2 regions of the Sutcliffiella sp. NPDC057660 genome follow, and region 2 is predicted to be linked to the other one. Evidence: a T-box and tRNA genes for the amino acid it is inferred to sense, from the RefSeq annotation. Region 2 holds a T-box; the other holds one or more tRNA genes.
What was found. The T-box of region 2 lies ahead of serS (serine--tRNA ligase). A T-box ahead of a tRNA ligase gene usually reads a tRNA of that ligase, here a tRNA-Ser.
Positions count from the first base shown of each region.

Region 1: it has a tRNA-Ser gene. The T-box ahead of serS (serine--tRNA ligase) is inferred to sense a tRNA for this amino acid. The anticodon was not compared.

Region 1 covers NZ_JBHVHV010000028.1:23,352-34,795, reverse strand. The annotation lists tRNA gene ACFVAD_RS23410 (tRNA-Val) at 10-85, shown strand; tRNA gene ACFVAD_RS23405 (tRNA-Thr) at 147-222, shown strand; tRNA gene ACFVAD_RS23400 (tRNA-Lys) at 422-497, shown strand; tRNA gene ACFVAD_RS23395 (tRNA-Leu) at 506-586, shown strand; tRNA gene ACFVAD_RS23390 (tRNA-Gly) at 604-678, shown strand; tRNA gene ACFVAD_RS23385 (tRNA-Leu) at 687-775, shown strand; tRNA gene ACFVAD_RS23380 (tRNA-Arg) at 807-883, shown strand; tRNA gene ACFVAD_RS23375 (tRNA-Pro) at 888-964, shown strand; tRNA gene ACFVAD_RS23370 (tRNA-Ala) at 979-1,051, shown strand; tRNA gene ACFVAD_RS23365 (tRNA-Met) at 1,080-1,156, shown strand; tRNA gene ACFVAD_RS23360 (tRNA-Ile) at 1,161-1,237, shown strand; tRNA gene ACFVAD_RS23355 (tRNA-Ser) at 1,253-1,345, shown strand; tRNA gene ACFVAD_RS23350 (tRNA-Met) at 1,392-1,468, shown strand; tRNA gene ACFVAD_RS23345 (tRNA-Asp) at 1,472-1,547, shown strand; tRNA gene ACFVAD_RS23340 (tRNA-Phe) at 1,564-1,639, shown strand; tRNA gene ACFVAD_RS23335 (tRNA-Thr) at 1,661-1,736, shown strand; tRNA gene ACFVAD_RS23330 (tRNA-His) at 1,761-1,833, shown strand; tRNA gene ACFVAD_RS23325 (tRNA-Gly) at 1,844-1,917, shown strand; tRNA gene ACFVAD_RS23320 (tRNA-Ile) at 1,921-1,997, shown strand; tRNA gene ACFVAD_RS23315 (tRNA-Asn) at 2,173-2,247, shown strand; tRNA gene ACFVAD_RS23310 (tRNA-Ser) at 2,253-2,343, shown strand; tRNA gene ACFVAD_RS23305 (tRNA-Glu) at 2,361-2,432, shown strand; gene glgB (1,4-alpha-glucan branching protein GlgB) at 3,053-4,945, shown strand; gene ACFVAD_RS23295 (glucose-1-phosphate adenylyltransferase) at 4,942-6,096, shown strand; gene ACFVAD_RS23290 (GlgC family sugar phosphate nucleotidyltransferase) at 6,127-7,152, shown strand; gene glgA (glycogen synthase GlgA) at 7,149-8,600, shown strand; gene ACFVAD_RS23280 (glycogen/starch/alpha-glucan phosphorylase) at 8,590-10,995, shown strand; gene ACFVAD_RS23275 (lipase family protein) at 11,041-11,444, opposite strand, start outside.
Region 2 covers NZ_JBHVHV010000032.1:4,614-16,057, forward strand. The annotation lists gene ACFVAD_RS23860 (D-alanyl-D-alanine carboxypeptidase family protein) at 1-64, shown strand, start outside; gene pdxS (pyridoxal 5'-phosphate synthase lyase subunit PdxS) at 298-1,182, shown strand; gene pdxT (pyridoxal 5'-phosphate synthase glutaminase subunit PdxT) at 1,201-1,776, shown strand; T-box leader at 1,844-2,081, shown strand; gene serS (serine--tRNA ligase) at 2,132-3,409, shown strand; tRNA gene ACFVAD_RS23880 (tRNA-Ser) at 3,506-3,598, shown strand; gene ACFVAD_RS23885 (deoxynucleoside kinase) at 3,743-4,411, opposite strand; gene ACFVAD_RS23890 (deoxynucleoside kinase) at 4,411-5,049, opposite strand; gene ACFVAD_RS23895 (glycosyl hydrolase family 18 protein) at 5,188-6,507, opposite strand; gene ACFVAD_RS23900 (cysteine hydrolase family protein) at 6,579-7,118, opposite strand; gene tadA (tRNA adenosine(34) deaminase TadA) at 7,201-7,698, shown strand; RNA gene ffs (signal recognition particle sRNA large type) at 7,798-8,062, shown strand; gene dnaX (DNA polymerase III subunit gamma/tau) at 8,227-9,921, shown strand; gene ACFVAD_RS23920 (YbaB/EbfC family nucleoid-associated protein) at 9,955-10,281, shown strand; gene recR (recombination mediator RecR) at 10,292-10,888, shown strand; gene ACFVAD_RS23930 (YaaL family protein) at 11,117-11,329, shown strand.

The DNA.
Region 1 (11,444 bases), on a different contig from region 2:
TATATATTCGGAGGATTAGCTCAGCTGGGAGAGCATCTGCCTTACAAGCAGAGGGTCGGCGGTTCGATCCCGTCATCCTCCACCAAGATTTTTTCACTAGTGAAAATAATCAACCATTTTTCATGTGTGAAAATAATATATTTTTCGCCGGTGTAGCTCAGTTGGTAGAGCAACTGACTTGTAATCAGTAGGTCGTGGGTTCGACTCCTATCGCCGGCACCACTTTTCTTAATATGTTACGTGCCATTAGCTCAGTCGGTAGAGCACGTTTGAATACGCTGCGTAGTAAAACTACAGCGTACTCATCGATTCAACTTCTTGTATAACCTAGAAGAGATGAGTACGTCGTACAGAATATGCTTCTTCGAATGAAATAATGTGCAAAGAACAATGAAAACTTAATGAATTAATTTTAACTTATGTGCCATTAGCTCAGTCGGTAGAGCATCTGACTTTTAATCAGAGGGTCGAAGGTTCGAGTCCTTCATGGCACACCATTTATCTTGCGGGTGTGGCGGAATTGGCAGACGCGCTAGACTTAGGATCTAGTGTCTTTGACGTGGGGGTTCGAGTCCCTTCACCCGCATTGTAATTTTATAAGAAGCGGAAGTAGTTCAGTGGTAGAACACCACCTTGCCAAGGTGGGGGTCGCGGGTTCGAATCCCGTCTTCCGCTCCAACAGACTTGCCGGGGTGGCGGAACTGGCAGACGCACAGGACTTAAAATCCTGCGGTAGGTGACTACCGTACCGGTTCGATTCCGGTCCTCGGCACCAGAATTTTGCAGATACAAAATAACTTTTATAAGCGCCCGTAGCTCAATTGGATAGAGCGTTTGACTACGGATCAAAAGGTTAGGGGTTCGAGTCCTCTCGGGCGCGCCATTTACGGGGAGTAGCTCAGCTTGGTAGAGCACTTGGTTTGGGACCAAGGGGTCGCAGGTTCGAATCCTGTCTTCCCGACCATTAAGATTTTGTTTGGGGCCTTAGCTCAGCTGGGAGAGCGCCTGCTTTGCACGCAGGAGGTCAGCGGTTCGATCCCGCTAGGCTCCACTTATAGAAATATAAACTTCACTTTTTTGGCGGTGTAGCTCAGCTGGCTAGAGCGTACGGTTCATACCCGTGAGGTCGTGGGTTCGACTCCCTCCGCCGCTACCAAAAAGGACCTTTAGCTCAGCTGGTTAGAGCAGACGGCTCATAACCGTCCGGTCGTAGGTTCGAGTCCTACAAGGTCCACCAGAAATTCTTATATATGGAGGAATACCCAAGTCTGGCTGAAGGGATCGGTCTTGAAAACCGACAGGGGTGTCAAAACCCGCGGGGGTTCGAATCCCTCTTCCTCCTCCATTTTTTATAAGAATGGTGAGAATTTTATATGTATTACTTTTATTGTCGCGGGGTGGAGCAGTCCGGTAGCTCGTCGGGCTCATAACCCGAAGGTCGCAGGTTCAAATCCTGTCCCCGCAACCAATTGGTCCCGTGGTGTAGCGGTTAACATGCCTGCCTGTCACGCAGGAGATCGCCGGTTCGATCCCGGTCGGGACCGCCATTTTTAATTTAATAGTGGCTCGGTAGCTCAGTTGGTAGAGCAATGGACTGAAAATCCATGTGTCGGCGGTTCGATTCCGTCCCGAGCCACCATTTTTAGATTAACGAACATTAGCCGGTGTAGCTCAGTTGGTAGAGCAACTGACTTGTAATCAGTAGGTCGTGGGTTCGACTCCTATCGCCGGCACCAGTTCTACAAAAAAATAGTATTATGGCGGTTGTGGCGAAGTGGTTAACGCACCTGATTGTGGTTCAGGCATTCGTGGGTTCGATTCCCATCAGTCGCCCTTTTTTTTTGCGGGTGTAGTTTAATGGTAAAACCTCAGCCTTCCAAGCTGATGTCGTGGGTTCGATTCCCATCACCCGCTCCATATGGGCCTATAGCTCAGCTGGTTAGAGCGCACGCCTGATAAGCGTGAGGTCGGTGGTTCGAGTCCACTTAGGCCCACCATTACTAACTATGTTCCATGTACCGTTCCACCATAGCTCAGCGGTAGAGCACGCTCGAATAAGCTTCCTAGAGATTCTACAGCGTACCGATTGAGCAGCATCGTGATTAATCATCCCGAAATCGGGACGTTCGGCGTAAGTGGTCAATTTGTTCGTAAAAGTAATTTATGTACCGTTCCACCATAGCTCAGCGGTAGAGCATTCGGCTGTTAACCGAAGGGTCGTAGGTTCGAATCCTACTGGTGGAGCCATATTCGGGGAAGTACTCAAGTGGCTGAAGAGGCGCCCCTGCTAAGGGTGTAGGTCGTGTAAGCGGCGCGAGGGTTCAAATCCCTCCTTCTCCGCCATCAAAACTCAATCATGCGGCCCGTTGGTCAAGCGGTTAAGACACCGCCCTTTCACGGCGGTAACACGGGTTCGAATCCCGTACGGGTCATCAAAAAGTTGTGGTATTTTTATAAATATCATGGCTTTTTTTATTGTGCGAATTTGTTTGAAAAAGCCATTCTTCTCTTTTCGTCGTAGTGCAAAATATGATCATTTGGTCTTATATAATTTGTGGAACACGGATTTTCTGATTATGAGCATTATCAGAAAATCAAATCCATCCTAAATCAGCCTCTCCTAATCTCCCAAAAGAAACTTCTTCTAACTTACTTTTATACCCCATAGACTCTCCGACAAAACCAAAATTCAAATAATATTTTTATTATTTTTATATAACTTTTAAGATGAAATCGCTTCCACATTTATTCAACCTTCTTTTCCACTAAAAACTTTTCGACAAATTCCCTTATAAAAGAATCGAATATCCTGTCATATTTTCTTTATTGTAAACCCTTACATTTATCCAGTCATATCAAGAACTCTGGAGGGATGGTAATGGAAGCGGTTTCCCTGATATAGCGTATTTTCGACAAAATAACAATATATTGTGAATTTTGCAATTTTGTGTCTAACGATTGGTCCTTGTCGTAAAAAGGAGAATGGTTTAAAAAAGAGAATAGTAAAGTATAACAATAATCTTTTTGAAACTATTCCGAAAGGGTGACGATATTGATTGCAACGAGCGCCACTGATTTTCAGCTGCACCTATTTCATGAAGGGACATTGTATAAGAGCTATGAGCTGTTTGGTGCACATGTAATAAAGCACCGGAAAAAGGTTGTCGGCACCAGATTTACAGTCTGGGCACCTCATGCAACGGCGGTCAGGCTGATTGGGACGTTCAATGATTGGAATGGGAAAGAATACGTATTAGAAAAACTTAATAATGAGGGTGTCTGGAGTATTCAATTGCCAGAAGAGCTAACTGGTCACCTTTACAAATATGAAATAGTGACAAATGAAGGGGAAGTGTTACATAAGTCTGACCCATTTGCATTTCATGCAGAGGTACGTCCTAAGACTGCTTCCATTGTCTATGACTTGGAAGGATACAAGTGGAAGGATCAAAACTGGCGTAGACGAAAAAAGAGAAAGCTAGTGTATGAGAAGCCGATGTTCATTTATGAATTACATATGGGATCATGGAAAAAGAAGGAAAACGGAGAGCTATACTCGTATTTGGAGCTTATAGAAGAATTGATCCCCTATGTGAAAGAGCATAAATTTACTCATATAGAGTTGTTGCCATTGATTGAGCATCCTTATGACAGATCTTGGGGATATCAGGGGACAGGTTATTATGCCGCTACGAGCCGCTATGGCACTCCGCGTGAGCTAATGGCTTTTATTGATGCCTGCCATCAGGAGGATATCGGGGTAATACTGGACTGGGTACCTGGACACTTCTGTAAGGATGCGCATGGGCTGTCCATGTTTGATGGCACTCCAACATTTGAGTATCAAGCCTACAATGACCGGGAAAATGAGGTATGGGGGACTGCCAATTTCGATTTGGGGAAGCCGGAGGTCAGAAGCTTCCTGATTTCCAATGCGATGTTTTGGATGGAGCATTTCCATGTGGACGGCTTCCGGGTCGACGCTGTTGCCAATATGCTGTATTGGCCTAATACGCAGGAAGTCCATGCGAATCCTTTTGCACAGGAATTTTTGAAAAAGCTGAATGAAGCGGTTTTTGAATTCGACTACAGCGCACTGATGATTGCGGAGGATTCAACGGATTGGCCTTTGGTTACCTCTCCTACTTCTATAGGAGGACTTGGGTTTAACTACAAATGGAATATGGGTTGGATGAATGACATTCTCTCGTTTATGGAGGCTCCTCCCGAGCAAAGAAAGCATTTGCATGACAAGGTCACCTTTTCCATTGTCTATGCCTTTTCAGAGAATTTTATTTTGCCTTTTTCCCATGACGAAGTAGTCCATGGGAAGAGATCTTTATTGAATAAGATGCCAGGAGAATACCAGGATAAGTTCAAGCAGTTGAGGCTATTGTATGCTTTTCTGGTCGCCCATCCAGGTAAAAAGCTGCTATACATGGGAAGTGAATTTGGCCAGTTTGATGAATGGAAGGACCTCGAGCAGCTCGACTGGTTCCTGCTTGAAGAGTATGAAACACATCAGCAGATGAATCTTTATGTAAAAGATCTGCTTGCCTTCTACCATAGTCAAAGGGCTTTATTTGAACTGGATCATTCACCTGATGGATTTGAGTGGATTGATGCAGATAATCGGGATCAAAGCATATTCTCCTTTATTCGAAAAGGAAAGAAGCAATCGGATACACTGGTGGTCTTATGTAATTTTACCGGAGCATCATATGAGCAGTATAAAATTGGTGTTCCACTTTTAGCGGATTATGAAGAGGTGTTCCAATCCGATCACATACAGTATGGTGGAACAGGTATCAGAAATACTGAGGTGATTAGTTCGCAGGAAGGTGCATATCACGGCAAGGAGTTTCATATGATGGTCAATGTTGCGCCGTATGGAGTAAGCATGTGGCGTCCTAGGAAAATTCGAGGGGAGAGTAATGGGAGATGATGAAGAATAAATGTGTAGCAATGTTACTGGCAGGAGGAAAAGGAAGCCGATTAAGTTCCTTGACTAAAACACTTGCAAAACCTGCTGTCCCTTTCGGTGGGAAATATCGAATCATTGATTTTGCATTAAGCAACTGCACAAACTCCGGGATTCATACGGTTGGCGTTTTGACACAATATCAGCCACTTGTATTGAATTCCTATATCGGAATTGGGAGTGCGTGGGATCTGGATCGCAAAAATGGCGGCGTGACCGTTCTGCCTCCATATACTGAATCCTCCGGTGTGAAATGGTATACAGGTACCGCGAGTGCCATTTATCAGAACCTGAACTACTTAAAGCAGTATGAGCCTGAGTATGTGCTTATCCTATCCGGTGACCATATATATAAAATGAACTACGCTGAAATGCTGGATTATCATATTAAGAAGGATGCGGATGTTTCCATATCAGTGGTGGAGGTTCCTTGGGAGGAAACAAGCCGCTTTGGAATCATGAACACGAATGAAAAGCTCGAAGTGGTGGAATTCGATGAGAAGCCGGCCAACCCGAAAAGCAATCTTGCATCCATGGGAATCTATATTTTCAAATGGTCCGTTCTGAAGGAATATCTTGAGATGGATGATCGTAATCCGGATTCGAGCCATGATTTTGGAAAGGATGTCATTCCTTTGCTGCTTGAAGAGAATAAGAGATTGGTAGCCTATCCTTTCGAAGGCTATTGGAAGGATGTCGGAACAGTAAAAAGCTTATGGGAAGCCAACATGGATCTCTTAAAAGAGGAGTGCGAGCTGAACTTGTTTGAATATGACTGGCGTGTTTATTCAGTCAACCCAAACCAGCCTCCTCAATATATTGCTCCATGTGCGGATGTAAATGATTCCCTTGTCAATGAAGGCTGCTTCATCGAAGGGAAGATCGATCATTCTGTCCTTTTCCAGGGAGTGAAGGTAGGGAAAAATTCCGTTATTCAAAACTCTGTCCTGATGCCGGATGCGGTGATTGGTGAAAATGTCTATATCAATAAGGCGATCGTACCTTCCGGACTGGTAATCCCGGACGGAGTTGTCATATGCCCCGAAAAAAATGAAGATGAAATCATTTTGGTTACGGAAGAAATGATGGAAAAAGGGATTTTCTCTATATCATAATTAGAATACGCCAAAGGAAGGATGAGAATCATGAATAAATCTATGCTCGGAATCATTGATGCGACCATTCACAATGAAGAGATGAAGGAGCTTACGTTAAAGAGATCAATCGCTGCTGTTCCGTTTGGAGGCCGTTATCGCCTGATCGATTTTGTATTATCAAATATGGTAAACTCGGAAATTCAAAGTGTGGCAATCTTCCCCAGGTTTCAGTACCGTTCTCTGATGGACCATCTAGGTTCAGGCAAGCAATGGGATCTGGACCGTAAACGTGACGGCTTATTCTTTTTCCCAAGTTCGGTTGGAGAAGTGGACGGAAATACAGGATCATTTCAGCATTTCAAGGAGAATGAGGATTTCTTCTTGAGAAGTACGCAGAAGTATGTGGTTATCTCAAACAGCTATACGGTTTGCAATATGAATTTCAAGGTGATGCTTGAGCGCCATTTGAATAACCGCTGTGATATTACACATGTTCTTCATCAGGAAGAATCCATGGACATATTTATTCTAGAAAAGGATTTGCTGGTAAAGCTTTTTATGAACTATGAAAAAAATGGTTATGGAAGCATCATGGATGTAGTGGACGATATGAACAGCGGGTATAAAGTCTGTAACTATGAATTTACTGGTTATGCTGCTGTTATTGATTCAATTGAAAGCTATTATAAGCATAGCTTGGAATTGTTGAATCCTACTGTATGGCAGCAAGTGTTTATGAAGAAACAGCCCATCCTCACAAAGGTCAAGGATGAGCCGCCGACAAGCTATGGCAAGGATGCCTTTGTTAAGAACTGCATGATAGCCAATGGTGCCATCATTGAAGGGCATGTGGAAAATAGTATCATTTTCCGAGGTGTGAAAGTAGGCAAAGGAACCGTCATCAAAAATAGTATAGTCATGCAAAAAGGGGTTATCGGATCGAATTGTGTTTTAGATTCAGTCATTCTAGACAAAGATGTAAAGGTGGAAGATGGTACGGCTATAACAGGTAAACTTGATTCTCCATTTCTAGTAAGAAAAGGTACCGTACAAGGAGCTCTGATGAATTCGTGAAGGTTTTGTTTGTCGTATCGGAATGTGTCCCGTTTGTAAAATCTGGTGGCTTAGGCGATGTTGCGGGAGCATTGCCTAAGGAATTGAAAAAGCTGGGCACGGATGTAAGAGTGATCCTGCCTAAGTATGGACAGATCCCGGAACCATACAGGAAGAAAATGAAGCGAATCCAGACCACCTATGTGGATGTTGGCTGGAGACATCAATATTGTGGGATTGAAAAATTGGTTCTGGATAATGTCACCTACTATTTCATTGACAATGAGTATTATTTTAAGCGCGATTCCTTGTACGGTCATTTTGACGATGGGGAGCGCTATTCCTTTTTCTGCAGGGCGGTTTTGGAAAGTATGACAGCCATCGATTTTGTCCCTGATGTTATTCATTGCCATGATTGGCACACGGGAATGGTTAATTTCCTGCTTGAAAATGAATACCGGAAAAATCCTCGCTTTGAGCATATTCAAAGTGTATTTACTATTCATAATCTCCAATTTCAGGGTGTATTCCCTAAGGGTATCCTGCAGGATCTGCTGGGAATTGAGGAGCATTTATTCACAACAGACCAGCTTGAGTTTTATGGGAATGTCAATTTCATGAAGGCTGCACTAGTTTCTTCCGGTCTGATTACAACGGTAAGTCCCACGTATAAAGATGAAATCCAAACCGCTTATTTTGGTGAGAAGCTGGATGGCGTATTGCGCTTTCGCGGTGATGATCTGATTGGGATTATTAATGGAATTGATGATGAGATGTATAATCCAGAAACGGATGAGCATATAGCAGCAACTTATCATGCATCCAAACCTAAGGATAAAAAAGTTAACAAACAGGCGCTCCAGAATCTCTGTGGATTGCCCGTTAAAGAGGATATTCCCATCATTGCAATGGTTAGTCGCCTGACAAAGCAAAAAGGGTTGGACCTTGTGACGAGAGTGTTGCATGAAGTACTTGAGAATGATGTACAGGTGGTGATATTGGGAACAGGAGATCGCAGGTTCGAACATTATTTCCGTGAATTGTCTTATCATTATCCTGAAAAAGTAAGGACCTTCATCGGATTTGATGAGGCACTGGCTCACCAGATATACGCAGGTGCTGATATGTTCCTCATGCCTTCCCAGTTTGAACCTTGTGGATTGGGACAATTGATTGCCCTCAGGTACGGGACCATTCCGATTGTACGTGAAACGGGCGGCTTGAATGATACGGTGCATTCCTACGATGAATCAACTCTTGAAGGGAATGGCTTCAGCTTTACTAATTTCAACGCCCATGACATGCTTAATACCATCAGACGTGCCATCACGTTCTATGAGCAGCCGGAAGTTTGGGGCGGTATCATGAAAGAAGCCATGGAGCGCGACTACAGCTGGGCCAAGTCCGCTTTTAAATATAATCAGCTATATTCAACATTGATTGCGAGGAGCGGAGTACATGTTCTCTAACAAGGAAAAGTTTAAGGCATCATTTTTGAAAAAGCTTGAGAGTATGTACGGAAAAAGCTTTCAGGAATCCACTTCACGAGATCATTATCATACACTCGGCAATATGGTGCGCGAATACATAAGCTCCGATTGGATTGCGACAAATGAACGTAATCGTGCTGCCAACGAAAAGCAGGTATACTATCTTTCCATTGAGTTTCTTTTGGGAAGGCTTCTAGGAAATAACCTATTGAATTTAGGGATCCAGCAAGTCGTGGAGGACGGGTTGAAGGAACTTGGCCTTGAACTGTCAGCCATCGAGGAGATTGAAGCGGATGCAGGTCTTGGTAACGGTGGACTCGGACGATTGGCTGCATGCTTCCTGGACTCATTGGCTTCATTAAACCTGCCAGGACATGGCTGCGGTATCAGGTATAAACATGGATTGTTTGACCAGAAATTTGTGGATGGCTACCAAGTGGAATTGCCGGAGCAGTGGCTGAGACACGGAAATGTCTGGGAGGTAAGAAAACCTGACCAAGCGGTGGAAGTGCATTTCTGGGGCAGGGTGGAGACTTACTTGGAAGGGGACAGACAAAAATTCAGACATGCAAAGGGAGAAGCGATTACTGCAGTTCCCTATGATATGCCTGTTATCGGATACCAGACCAGCACAGTAAACATGCTGCGTCTATGGAGTGCGGAGCCTGCCCCTTTCCCGACAAATAAGGACATCATGCAATATAAGCGGGACACAGAGGCTGTATCGGAATTCCTTTATCCCGATGATACGCATGATGAAGGGAAAATATTGCGCTTGAAGCAGCAGTATTTCTTAGTGGCAGCGAGCATTGGAAGCATTGTGCGTTCGTATCGTAAAAAGAATGGTAGTTTGGTAGATTTCCATAAAAGAGTGAATATCCATATCAATGATACGCATCCTGTACTTGCCATCCCTGAGTTGATGAGAATATTGTTGGATGAAGAGGATATGAGCTGGGAGCAGGCGTGGAAGATCACGTCACAAACCATCTCCTATACCAACCATACGACCCTTTCCGAAGCACTGGAGAAATGGCCGGTATCCATATTCCAGCCTTTGCTGCCAAGGATATATATGATTGTAGAAGAGATAAATGAGCGCTATTGTGCAGAGCTATGGAAAAAGTACCCTGGGGATTGGCATCGCATCGAGGAAATGGCGATCCTTGCACATGGCCTTGTGAAAATGGCCCATCTAGCCATTGTCGGCAGTTTTAGTGTGAATGGAGTAGCAAAAATCCACACAGAAATACTAAAGAATCGGGAAATGCGTTTATTTTATGAAGCCTTTCCGGAGAAGTTCAATAATAAGACAAATGGGATCACCCATCGGCGTTGGCTATTAAAGGCCAATCCTCAGTTGACTCAATTGATACAGGATACGATTGGAACAGGCTGGATCAAGGATCCCACACAGCTTCGTCAGCTTGAAGTTTATGCAAACGATTCCGCCTTTCATGAGAAGCTGGATAGGGTGAAAAGGGAACGAAAGCTAATTCTTGGTGAGAGAATCAGAAAGCAGACCGGGATGATCATAGATCCCGATAGCATCTTTGATGTTCAGGTTAAAAGGCTTCACGCCTATAAGCGCCAGCTGCTGAATGTATTTCATATCATGTATCTCTATAACCGTTTAAAAGAGGATAACGGCTTTCACATTCATCCACGTACCTTTATTTTTGGTGCGAAGGCATCACCTGGTTACTATTATGCAAAGCGTGTCATTAAGCTGATCAATTCCTTGGCGGATAAAGTGAATAATGATCCTGCCATTGGTGGCCGCTTGAAGGTGGTCTTCTTAGAGAATTATCGGGTGTCGCTTGCCGAGGACATTTTCCCGGCAGCCGATGTGAGTGAGCAGATCTCTACAGCCAGTAAAGAGGCCTCAGGTACAGGTAACATGAAATTTATGATGAACGGTGCCTTGACGATCGGAACTTTGGATGGAGCCAATATTGAAATCAAGGAAGAGGTAGGCGAGGAGAATATGTTCATCTTTGGGCTTACAGCAGAACAGGTGCTTAACTATTATCAAAATGGAGGCTACCGTTCGAGTGAGTACTACCATCATGATAAGCGGATTCAACAAATATTGGAGCAGTTGATAAACGGCTACTTTCCCGATGTGGATGATCACTTCGAACCAATTCATGACAGCCTACTGATGCAAAATGATGAATATTTTGTACTGAAGGATTTCGCATCCTACATTGATGCCCAGGAGAGGGTGGATAATGCCTACCGTGAACGGAATGCTTGGCTGACAATGAGTGCGAAGAATATCGCGCATTCAGGTTTCTTCTCCAGTGATCGGACAATTAAACAGTATGCAGATGAGATTTGGGGATTGGAACCGAGTTTTAGTCGGAAGTAAAAAGGAAGAGCATTGTTGCTCTTCCTTTTATTGTCTTCGGAATGATCAAAGCTTCGTCTTCATCGCTTCAATATACGTTTCGATGCTGTGATTCTTTACAATGGAGCCTTTGCGTAGCAGGAATTGGGATGGAGTAAGAGTATGTTTGTAGTGCCAAGTCTTCTTGGAAATGGGTCCTGTCACTTTGGTTGGCGGGACAAAAGGAACGATATCCGCAAGATTTACAAAGCGGATGGAGGCTGGTACATGTTGATTGAACTCTTTTGCAAAAGAAGGATTTCCCGCTCTCGGAGCAGCATAGCTGTACATATAGATGGAAGAAAAATTGGAATTAATGGAGCAATCCAGCGCATGAAGTGCTGCAAGCGCCCCGCCCAGACTGTGGCCGGTGATAAAAAGTGTTTTATCTTTGGATAGAGGGGCCAAGCCATCCAGGACATCCTTTCGGA
Region 2 (11,444 bases):
TATTGGAGGATTCTTCGGAGACCTTTGGTCCACCATTGCCAGTTCCATCAAGGGACTGTTTTAATAAAATGTCTGACAGATAAGTGCAAAGAGACTACCAAGTCTTTCTGCACTTATTTTTTTATAAGGGGGACATGTGCCGGGCATACCGGGGCCGGGAAGATTTTCTTTACCCGAAAGAAATTTATTAGGATTTTTGTCGGAATTGAGGTAAAATAAAGGACGTGTAAGAAAATCATATGGACAAGTTCCATTTTATTTAAAACTATTTTAATCTACATACAGGGGGAATTCTCGATGACATTAACAGGTACTGATCGTGTAAAACGTGGAATGGCAGAAATGCAAAAAGGCGGCGTCATCATGGACGTTGTCAATGCGGAGCAAGCTAAGATCGCTGAGGAAGCTGGAGCAGTAGCGGTAATGGCATTAGAGCGCGTTCCTGCTGATATCCGTGCAGCTGGTGGAGTTGCTCGTATGGCAGATCCTACGATCGTGGAAGATGTAATGAAGGCTGTAACGATTCCGGTAATGGCTAAAGCACGTATCGGTCATATTGTAGAAGCACGTATTTTAGAAGCGATGGGTGTAGACTACATCGATGAGAGTGAAGTATTGACTCCTGCCGATGAAGAGTATCACTTGGACAAGCGCCAATATAAAGTACCTTTCGTTTGTGGTTGCCGTGATCTTGGTGAAGCTGCACGCCGTATCGGTGAAGGTGCTTCCATGCTTCGTACAAAAGGTGAGCCTGGTACAGGAAACATCGTGGAGGCTGTTCGCCACATCCGTAAAGTGAACGCACAAGTTCGTAAAGTGGTTGGAATGAACGAAGATGAATTGATGACAGAAGCAAAATTATTAGGAGCACCTTTTGAATTGCTTCTTGAAATTAAGCGCCTTGGCCGTCTGCCGGTAGTTAACTTCGCTGCTGGTGGTATTGCGACACCTGCAGATGCAGCATTAATGATGCAGTTAGGTTCTGATGGGGTATTTGTTGGATCCGGTATCTTCAAATCCGACAACCCGGCTAAATTTGCTCGTGCCATCGTGGAAGCGACTACTCACTACCAGGATTATGAGTTGATTGCCAGCCTATCCAAAGGTTTGGGTGCAGCAATGAAAGGCATCGAGATTTCTACACTATTACCTGAAAATCGCATGCAAGAGCGTGGCTGGTAAGTAAAGGAGTTTTGAATCATGGTGAAGGTTGGAGTCCTGGGACTTCAAGGTGCAGTTCGGGAGCATGTGAAATCGATCGAAGCATCTGGAGCAGAGGCAATTGTAGTAAAGAAAGTGGAACAGCTTGCTGAGATTGATGGTCTGATAATTCCCGGTGGGGAAAGCACGACCATGCGTCGTTTAATTGATAAATATTCCTTCATGGAGCCATTGCGCGAATTTGGCGCGAGTGGAAAGCCTGTTTTTGGTACTTGTGCAGGACTTATTCTCATTGCGAAGGAAATTGTCGGTTATGAGGAGCCGCATCTTGGTTTGATGGATGCCAAAGTGGAGCGTAATTCATTTGGCCGTCAAGTCGACAGCTTCGAGGCGGAACTTACGATTGCAGGCGTGGCCAATGACTTTGTAGGAGTCTTTATCCGTGCTCCACACATCGTGGAGGTTGGAGAGGATGTAGAAGTCCTTTGCAAGCATAATGGCCGCATTGTAGCAGCAAGACAAGGACAATTCCTTGGCTGTTCGTTCCATCCGGAATTGACGGACGATCACCGTATTACGCAGTATTTTGTTAATATGGTGAAAGAGTCTAAATAAAATAGTGTATAAAACTATTGCATGTAAGAGAAACTTGTAGTAAATTATTCGTTAACAAGAAAATATAGCCAAAGCGTTGAGAGGAAATAGTATCAGCTTGTTTTACTTTAGAGAGTCGGTGGCTGGTGAAAACCGATGTAGAGCACTTGAGAATCCATCCTTGAGCAGTGAACCGAATTACCTTTTTCAGGTATAGTAAGTCACTTCGGTAAGATTATTACCGTTATCGAATGAAGTGGGAAAAGGTTTTACATGCCTTTTTCAACAAGGGTGGCAACACGGGATATCAAACTCTCGTCCCTATATGGGGACGGGGGTTTTTTGTGTTTTCTTAAAAAAAGGAGGAATAGGAAAAATGTTGGATTTAAAACTATTGCGTGCCAATTTTGAAGAAATTAAAGGGAAGCTTACTCACCGCGGGGAAGACTTAACAGATCTTGACCGTTTTGAAGAGCTTGATGCGAAAAGAAGAGATTTGTTGGGTCAGACGGAACAACTAAAAAGCAAGCGTAATGAAGTATCCCAACAGATCGCTGTAATGAAGCGTGAAAAGCAGGATGCCGATCATCTGATCAAGGAAATGCGAGAAGTTGGAGACAAAGTTAAAGAGTTGGATGATGAGCTAAGAGGAGTAGAAGAGACATTGGATCTTTTACTGATGTCCATTCCGAATATCCCTCATGAGAGCGTACCTGTTGGGGAAACCGAGGATGACAATGTGGAAGTTCGTAAATGGGGCGAGGTTCCTGTTTTTGACCACGAAGTAAAAGCACACTGGGATATCGCAGATGAGTTGGGAATCCTGGACTTCGAACGTGCCGGCAAGGTAACTGGAAGCCGTTTTGTATTCTATCGCGGACTTGGTGCACGTTTGGAAAGAGCACTATTCAACTTCATGCTTGATTTACATGTTGATGAGCATGGGTACACGGAAGTGCTGCCTCCATATCTCGTAAATCGTGCAAGTATGACAGGGACCGGACAGCTTCCTAAGTTCGAGGAAGATGCTTTCCTGATTGAAAAAGAAGACTATTTCCTAGTTCCGACTGCTGAGGTTCCGATTACAAATATGCATCGGGATGAAATTCTGAGTGTGGATCAGCTGCCGATCAACTATGCAGCATTCAGTGCATGCTTCCGTTCTGAAGCGGGTTCTGCAGGACGTGATACTCGCGGTCTAATCCGCCAGCATCAATTCAATAAAGTGGAGCTTGTGAAGTTTGTAAAGCCGGAAGATTCTTATGAAGAGCTAGAAAAATTAACAGGTAATGCTGAGAAAGTATTGCAGCTTCTTGGACTGCCATACCGTGTGCTGAGCATGTGTACAGCAGACCTTGGATTTACAGCTGCGAAGAAGTACGACATTGAAGTATGGATTCCAAGTGCGGAGACATATCGTGAGATTTCTTCTTGCAGTAACTTTGAGAGCTTCCAGGCACGTCGTGCAGGTATTCGTTTCCGTCGTGATCCAAAGGGTAAACCTGAACATGTGCACACACTGAATGGTTCTGGACTGGCGATTGGCCGTACAGTTGCTGCCATCATCGAGAACTACCAGCAGGCTGATGGATCTGTAGTGATTCCTGAAGTATTGCGTCCATATATGGGTGGCAAGGAATTTTTGACTAAATAGTGAACAAATAAAGGGTGGGGAAAAAAATCTCCATCCTTTTCTTTTATTGCGTTGACAAGTTATTTTGAAATATGATATATTACTTTTTGTTGATACGGAGGAATACCCAAGTCCGGCTGAAGGGATCGGTCTTGAAAACCGACAGGGGTGTCAAAACCCGCGGGGGTTCGAATCCCCCTTCCTCCTCCATCGATTTATTTATAAAAGGTGATTTTACCTAAAGCGCATAAAATGGAGATTGTTCGTTACATTGGAGAAAGTAACGATTTTTTTATTGTCAAAGATGGAAGCGACGCCGTCTGAGACAATAAATAAGCCGCCTATATAGGCGGCTTATTTTTTTAGCAAAAGTGATTGCTTCATATGATGGGAGATCTTTTCTATGATCGGCTCAACTGAATTGGAATTACTCAAAACATCATATTCGTTGATATTTAAACGAAGTACAGGACATGCGTGAAAGCTGTTGATCCATTTTTCATAGCGTTCGTGCATTTCTTCCCAGTACGAGATTGGTGTTTGCTGTTCCATTGGACGTCCGCGTTCCTGGATTCTTCCGAGAATATCATCCAAGCTTCCTTCCAAATAGATCAAGAGGTCCGGATGAGGGAAATATGGTGTCATGACCATTGCCTCAAAAAGGCTTGTATAGGTTTCATAATCCACCTTCGTCATCGTCCCTTTTTCATAATGCATATTTGCGAAAATCCCTGTATCTTCATAAATGGAACGATCCTGAACGAAGCCTCCGCCATATTCGAAAATCTTCTTCTGATCCTTAAAGCGCTCCGCCAGGAAGTAGATCTGCAAATGAAAGCTCCAGCGTTCGAAATCCGCATAGAACTTGTCCAGATATGGATTTGTATCCACTTTTTCGAAAGAAGTACGAAAGCCTAGTGCGTTTGCTAAAGCGTTTGTCATGGTTGATTTTCCGACACCGACTGTTCCGGCAATCGTAATGACCGCATTGGAGGGGATGCCGTATTTTTCACGTAGATTCATTAAATGATAACTCCTTTTTTCAAGGTATCGCGCAATTGATTGAAGATTTTTTGCTTATCCTCTTCCCGCTGTATAAAATCTATTTCATCCCCATTGAAGCGTAAGATCGGGAGGGATGGGTATATCTGTTCTAGTCGATCCATTTCTTCATCATAATCCATACTAAGCTGTTGAAGATAAAGCGGGTCGATTTTCTTTTCGATATCTCTCCCACGCATTGCAATCCTACTTAATAAGGTATCCAAACTTGCATGCAAATAGATGATGACATTTGGTTTAGGCATATCCGATGTCAGGATGTCGTAGATTTGCAGGTATTTGTCATACTGTTTGTCCCTTAATGTACGCTTTGCAAAAATAAGATTCTTCATGATGTGGTAGTCCGATACAACCGGTGCCCCGTTCTGTAAATGAAGCCGATCGATATCTTCTAGCTGCTTATATCTATTGCACAGAAAAAACATTTCCGTCTGGAAACTCCACTCATCTATATCTTCATAGAATTTTCCGAGAAAAGGATTTTCGTCTACTATTTCTTTTAATAACTGATACTGGAACTCCTCTGCAATCTTCTTTGCAAGTGAGGTTTTTCCAACACCAATCGGCCCTTCAACTGTAATAAATGGTGTTGCTTGCATCCAATGAACCCCCTTAATTAAACCGAACACTCATCAATATTTTGACAGACATTTAACATTCTATCACAGATGATGTAAATATGGATTAGGAAATTATGAAAAAAAAGAGACTGAATACCATTTCAGCCTCCGAACTTTTTATCTATATGCTTGATGATACCACCGAGCTGTAGGGTTTTTAACCACATTGAAGTTATCGGTTATCAGGAGCCAATTTTGCGGGAAGGAGAGTCCGAGCTTCCAATAGCTGATGCCTCTCAGGTTCAATTCTTTTAACAAGTCAAACTTTGCTTGGATCGACCGGGCATCCTCAAACCAGACTTTATGTTCCTTCCCTTGTTTATCCCAATAATTGAAATGGGGTGCCTGTGCCTTCTCATCGTATTGAATGGCCGCATTATTATCACTGGCAAGCTGGATGGCTGCCTGAGGGCTGATCGCTTTGGCAAATTCACCGCCGGGTTTGAAGGGAAGCGTCCAGTCATATCCGTATAGGTTCTGTCCCATCATGATTTTATTCCCCGGCATTTCGGTCAATGCGTATTCAAGCACCTCTCTTACAGGCCCGATCGGCGAGACGGCCATAGGTGGTCCTCCGCTATAGCCCCATTCATACGTCATGATGATGACAAAGTCTACAATCTCACCGTGTGCTTTGTAGTCGTGGGCTTCATACCATTTCCCTTTTTGGTCTGCCTTTGTTTTTGGAGCCAAAGCGGTGGAAATGAGCCATCCTTCCTTTTTGAAACGGTCGCGTGCTTTTCGTAAAAACGTGTTATAGGCTTCCTTATCAGCCGGTCGCAGGAATTCGAAATCAAAATGGATATCCTTGAAGTTATATTTTTTTGCAGTTACTACCACGTTATCAAGAAACTTGTTTTGGACAGACATATTCGTCAATATAATCCGGCCGAGCTCATCACTGAAGCCGTCATCTTCAAGATTGGTGAGGACCATCATGAGTGTGACATTATTGGCCTCGGCTATTTGCTGGAAGTTGTTCAGTGGTGGTTCCTCAAGAGAACCGTCACGCTGTACACGAAAGCTGAATGGTGCGAGATAGGTCAGATAAGGAGCTGTATTCCTTGCACTTTGTTCGAGCTGAGGGGAAACCGTATTTCCTCTTGGCTCAATATATGCATTGATTTCCGCTTCCCGTTTGGATTGTGGTGGAATATAAAGTCTGAGGCCGGTGCGCAGGGGCTGATTGGCATTCAATTGGTTGACCCGTGCCAGGAGCTGTGGGGTTGTATTGAACCTCCTTGCTATGGAATCAAGTGTGTCGCCTTGCTGCACATAATAGAACCTTCCCACAATTGGAATTACGAGCGACTGCCCGATTACAAGATTATCTGGATTGGGCAATTCGTTTGCTTCTATTAAATCTTCAGGGGTCGTAGCATAAGCCTGCGAAATCCCGTAGATTGATTGTCCTTGCCTAACGACATGAATTTGCATGGTTCGTCCCTCCTATTCATCATCCTTTATCAATGTATGAGAATAGTGAGGGAAACATGCAAGGAGGTTCTTTACTGCTTCAACAATGCATCTGTCGTATATATGGAGGCCTTCAGGACATTCCTCATCATCGTGATTGCATATTCATTATCCTCGTCTGCCGTAGAAGCGATGGCATCTGTTGGTACAAGAAGCTTTATCTCTCGCATATATGCGTCATTTGCAGTAAAAAGGACGCATATATTTCCGGCAATACCTGTCAGAATGAGAGAGTTTACTCCAAGCTGGGACAAAAGTGTATGTAACGCAGTGCCAAAAAAAGCAGAGTGCTTCGGTTTGATCAGAAAATAGTCATCCCCCTCTGGGCAGAGGTTTTCAATGATGCTTTTACTAAGTGGATTATTGCATTTCTCCATAATCTTGTTATAGTCTGCCTGCCATAGCTGATAATGATCGTTTACATAGATGATTGGAAGACCGTTCGCCTTCATGTATTTTTTTAGTTTTAAAATGTTAGGCGCAATGGCAACGGTTTTCTTAGCCAGTGTTTTTCCGTGCTTAAACTGAAAATCATTGATAATATCTATAATAAGTAATGCCGTATGCTCCAAGTATTATCACCTCATGCAGATTAGTCTATGGAATTGGGGTCAAGAATATAAACAAGCTTGTAAAAAGAAAGGAATCCGGGGTATGCAGGAAAAAACCGATGAATGGTTCATGAAACTGGCAATAGAAGAAGCAAAAAAAGCGGAAGGGTTGGCGGAAGTACCGATCGGAGCGGTAATAGTTCTGGATGGAGAGGTCATTGCAAGGGGCCATAACTTGAGGGAGACGACTCAGAGATCCATCACCCATGCCGAAATACTGGCTATCGATGAAGCATGCAAGCAGCTGGGTACATGGAGGTTGGAGAATACCACCCTTTATGTCACGCTCGAGCCATGTCCGATGTGTGCGGGCGCAATAGTTTTATCGCGAGTGCAAAAGGTCGTGTACGGTGCCATTGATCCGAAAGCAGGTTGCGCCGGTACTTTAATGAACCTGTTGGAGGAACCACGATTTAATCACCAGACCGAAATAGTGAGTGGGGTATTGGAGGAAGAGTGTGGGGCTCTCCTTTCAGATTTTTTCAGAAAGCTTCGTCAGGAAAAGAAGGAGAAAAAGAAGCAGTCGAAAAACGGATCCTAATATTTTACAGTTGGTTATGGTTGCAATTTCTCCTTTTTTCCCTTATACTAAATAATGCGTCGGACATAAAGACGCACGAACCTTTTGGTTTTAATTTTGTCGTGCTAAGCGGGGAGGTAGCGGTGCCCTGAACTCGCAATCCGCTCTAGCGAGGCTGAATCCCTTCTCGAGGTTAGCAGGCTGTAGGGTCTGCCTTAAGTAAGTGGTGTTGACACCTGGGTCCTGCGCAATGGGAACCCGTGAACCATGTCAGGTCCGGAAGGAAGCAGCATTAAGCGGACTCTCTCATGTGCCGCAGGGTTGCCTGGGTCGAGCTAACTGCTTAAGTAACGCTTATGGTGGCTAATCGACAGAAGGTGCACGGCAGTTATAAATAGTCATTCAAACTCACTCTATTGCAGGGTGGGTTTTTTTGCTGTCTATTTATTCTTTTTGCGAAAATAAATCAAGCCTTTTCATGTTTGCTTTTGAAATTGAATCCATTTCTACGGTATAATGGAAAGGATAAGAAAGAAGGAGGGCATATTGGTGGCATATCAAGCTTTATATCGTGTTTTTCGACCACAGCTTTTTCAGGATGTCGTGGGACAGGAACATATAACCAAAACCTTACAAAACGCCCTGCTTCAACAGAAGTTCTCCCATGCCTATCTTTTTTCAGGCCCAAGAGGAACCGGAAAAACAAGTGCGGCAAAGATTTTAGCAAAGGCTGTGAACTGCGAACACGCACCTGTTGCAGAGCCTTGTAACGAATGCCCCTCCTGCAGGGGAATCACAGATGGATCCATATCAGATGTAATGGAAATAGATGCGGCCTCCAATAACGGGGTCGATGAAATCCGTGATATCAGGGACAAGGTGAAATATGCACCGAGCGCGGTCAAGTATAAAGTATATATCATAGATGAAGTACATATGCTTTCCATCGGAGCCTTCAACGCCTTATTAAAAACGCTGGAAGAGCCTCCGAAACACGTGATTTTCATTCTGGCTACAACCGAGCCGCATAAAATCCCGCTGACCATCATATCGCGTTGTCAGCGATTTGATTTCAGAAGAATTACCGCTGAATCCATTGTCGGCAGGTTGGAAACCGTGCTGAAAGCCCAGGAGATCGAAAGTGAGCCTCATGCTCTTGCCGTGATAGCGAGAGCGGCTGAGGGTGGGATGCGTGATGCCTTGAGTCTGATGGACCAGGCCATCTCCTTCAGCGACGGGATCCTAACCGTACAGGATGCCCTTTCCATCACAGGATCTGTCTCTCAGACGTTTCTGACCGATCTGGTAAAAGCCCTGCATCAAAAGAATGTCGCGGATGCTTTGGATTCCCTGAATTCCGTTTTCCGGTCAGGCAAGGATCCTTCAAGATTTTTGGAGGATTTGATTTTCTATTATCGGGATATGCTGCTCTATAAAACTGCCCCAAGGCTCGAGCAGATCCTGGATAGAGTGCAGGTCGATGAGGGATTCAGGACATTTGCGGAGGAAATCCCTTCTGAGACCATCTATGAAACGATCGATATACTCAATAAGAGCCAGCAGGAGATGAAGTGGACCAATCATCCACGGATCTATCTTGAGGTGGCAATTGTGAAACTCTGTCAGCTTGAGGGTTCTTCGAAGGAAGCGGCAGATCAAGATCAGGTGAATATCCTCATGAAGAAAATCACCTTGCTGGAAAATAAGGTGAAAGAATTATCTTCGGGTAAACTGGTCGAAGCCAACCAAGCGGCGACAGCTGCAGCCAAAACACCTGCAAGATCTGGTGGAGGATCACGTAATGGGTTCAAACCGGCAGTCGGGCGTATCCAGGAAGTGCTGAAAACTGCTACAAGAGGCGATTTGGAAAGCATAAAAGGCAGCTGGGCTCAGTTATTGGAGACGCTTCGGAAGCAGAACAGGGTGTCCCATGCGGCTTTATTGACAGATAGTGAGCCGGTTGCTGCTTCCAACCAGGCTTTTGTGTTAAAATTCAAGTATGAGATACATTGCAAGATGGCATCTGATGACCAGGTAAAGCAGAATCTGGAGCAGATCCTGATGGAGCTTACCGGAAAATCCTTCGATATGCTGGCTGTACCTGAAACGGAGTGGCAGCAGATTCGGGAGGACTTCATCCGAGGCCAGAAAGATGAGACCGGTGGAGACCGGCAGGAAGAGGACCCATTTATTGAAGAGGCCAAGAAATTGGTAGGTCCTGAGCTGATTGAAATAAAAGAATAAACCATTAACCAATATTAGGAGGAATGACTTATGATGCGTGGTGGCGGAATGGGTAACATGCAAAAAATGATGAAACAAATGCAAAAAATGCAAAAGGATATGGCGAAAGCGCAAGAGGAACTAGCTGAAAAGACAATTGAAGGTACTGCTGGCGGCGGTATGGTTACGGTTGTAGTAAACGGCCAGAAAGAAATCATTTCTGTGAATATTAAAGAGGAAGTAGTAGACCCGGAAGATATCGAAATGCTGCAAGATCTAGTACTGGCTGCTACAAATGATGCCTTGAAGAAAATGGAGGAGTTGACTAACGATACAATGGGTCAATTCACCAAAGGGTTAAACATGCCAGGACTTTTCTAGGAGGACTTTTATGCACTATCCTGAGCCTATATCAAAGCTGATTGACAGCTTTATGAAATTGCCGGGTATCGGCCCGAAAACGGCCGCACGTCTGGCTTTTTTCGTATTGAATATGAAAGAAGACACCGTATTGGACTTTGCGAAAGCATTGGTCAATGCGAAAAGGAACTTATCGTACTGCACTGTTTGCGGACATATCACCGATAAGGATCCATGCTATATCTGTGAGGATAACCGACGTGACCAGACCGTTATTTGCATAGTCCAGGAAACCAAGGATGTAATCGCCATGGAGAAGATGAAGGACTATAACGGCCTCTATCACGTATTACATGGTGCCATCTCGCCTATGGATGGAATAGGGCCGGAGGATATCAAAATCCCTGAACTAATCAAACGATTACAGGATGATGTGGTTCAGGAATTGATTCTCGCTACCAATCCAAACATTGAGGGAGAAGCAACCGCGATGTATATATCAAGGCTTCTAAAACCGACAGGAATCAAAATGACACGTATCGCACACGGTCTTCCGGTCGGCGGAGACCTGGAGTACGCAGATGAAGTGACACTATCCAAGGCGTTAGAAGGACGAAGAGAGATTTAATTAGGCTCTTTTCGTAATGTTTGTTGCTTATGTTCGTAAAAAATCAGTTTTTGGATTTTTTACAGAATTTATCCCTGTATGATTCAAAAGAAAATAAATCTATTACACGGGAAAAGAGCACGAAAGTAAACAGTATTACGTGTTTACGTTGAATGCGTCAAAAGCGGCAATGTATGCGAAAACAGCCTTTAACTATGATGAATCCATGTAAAGGGGCTGACACTAGCTATGTTTTTTCGTAAAAAAGACCGTTTGAAAAAACAGTTCGATGCCAAGCTCATGGAAATAACCGAGTCGTGCAAAGATCGTTGGACAAAACAAAAAAGCCTTGTTGAGAAGAGTGTAGAGCCTTCCGAAGAGGTAATCTGCCAACTCAAAATGGCAGAAGCCAAATATCTCTTCTTATTAAAAGAAGTTCGTACCAGAATGACAGTTAAATAGCAGAGAAATAAAAAAGTACGTTACATACCGCAGCCGACCAGGCTGCGGTATTTTTATTACGGTGTAAAAGTTTGAACAGAAGGAAAGGAATTCTTCTATATTAATAGAAGAAGGG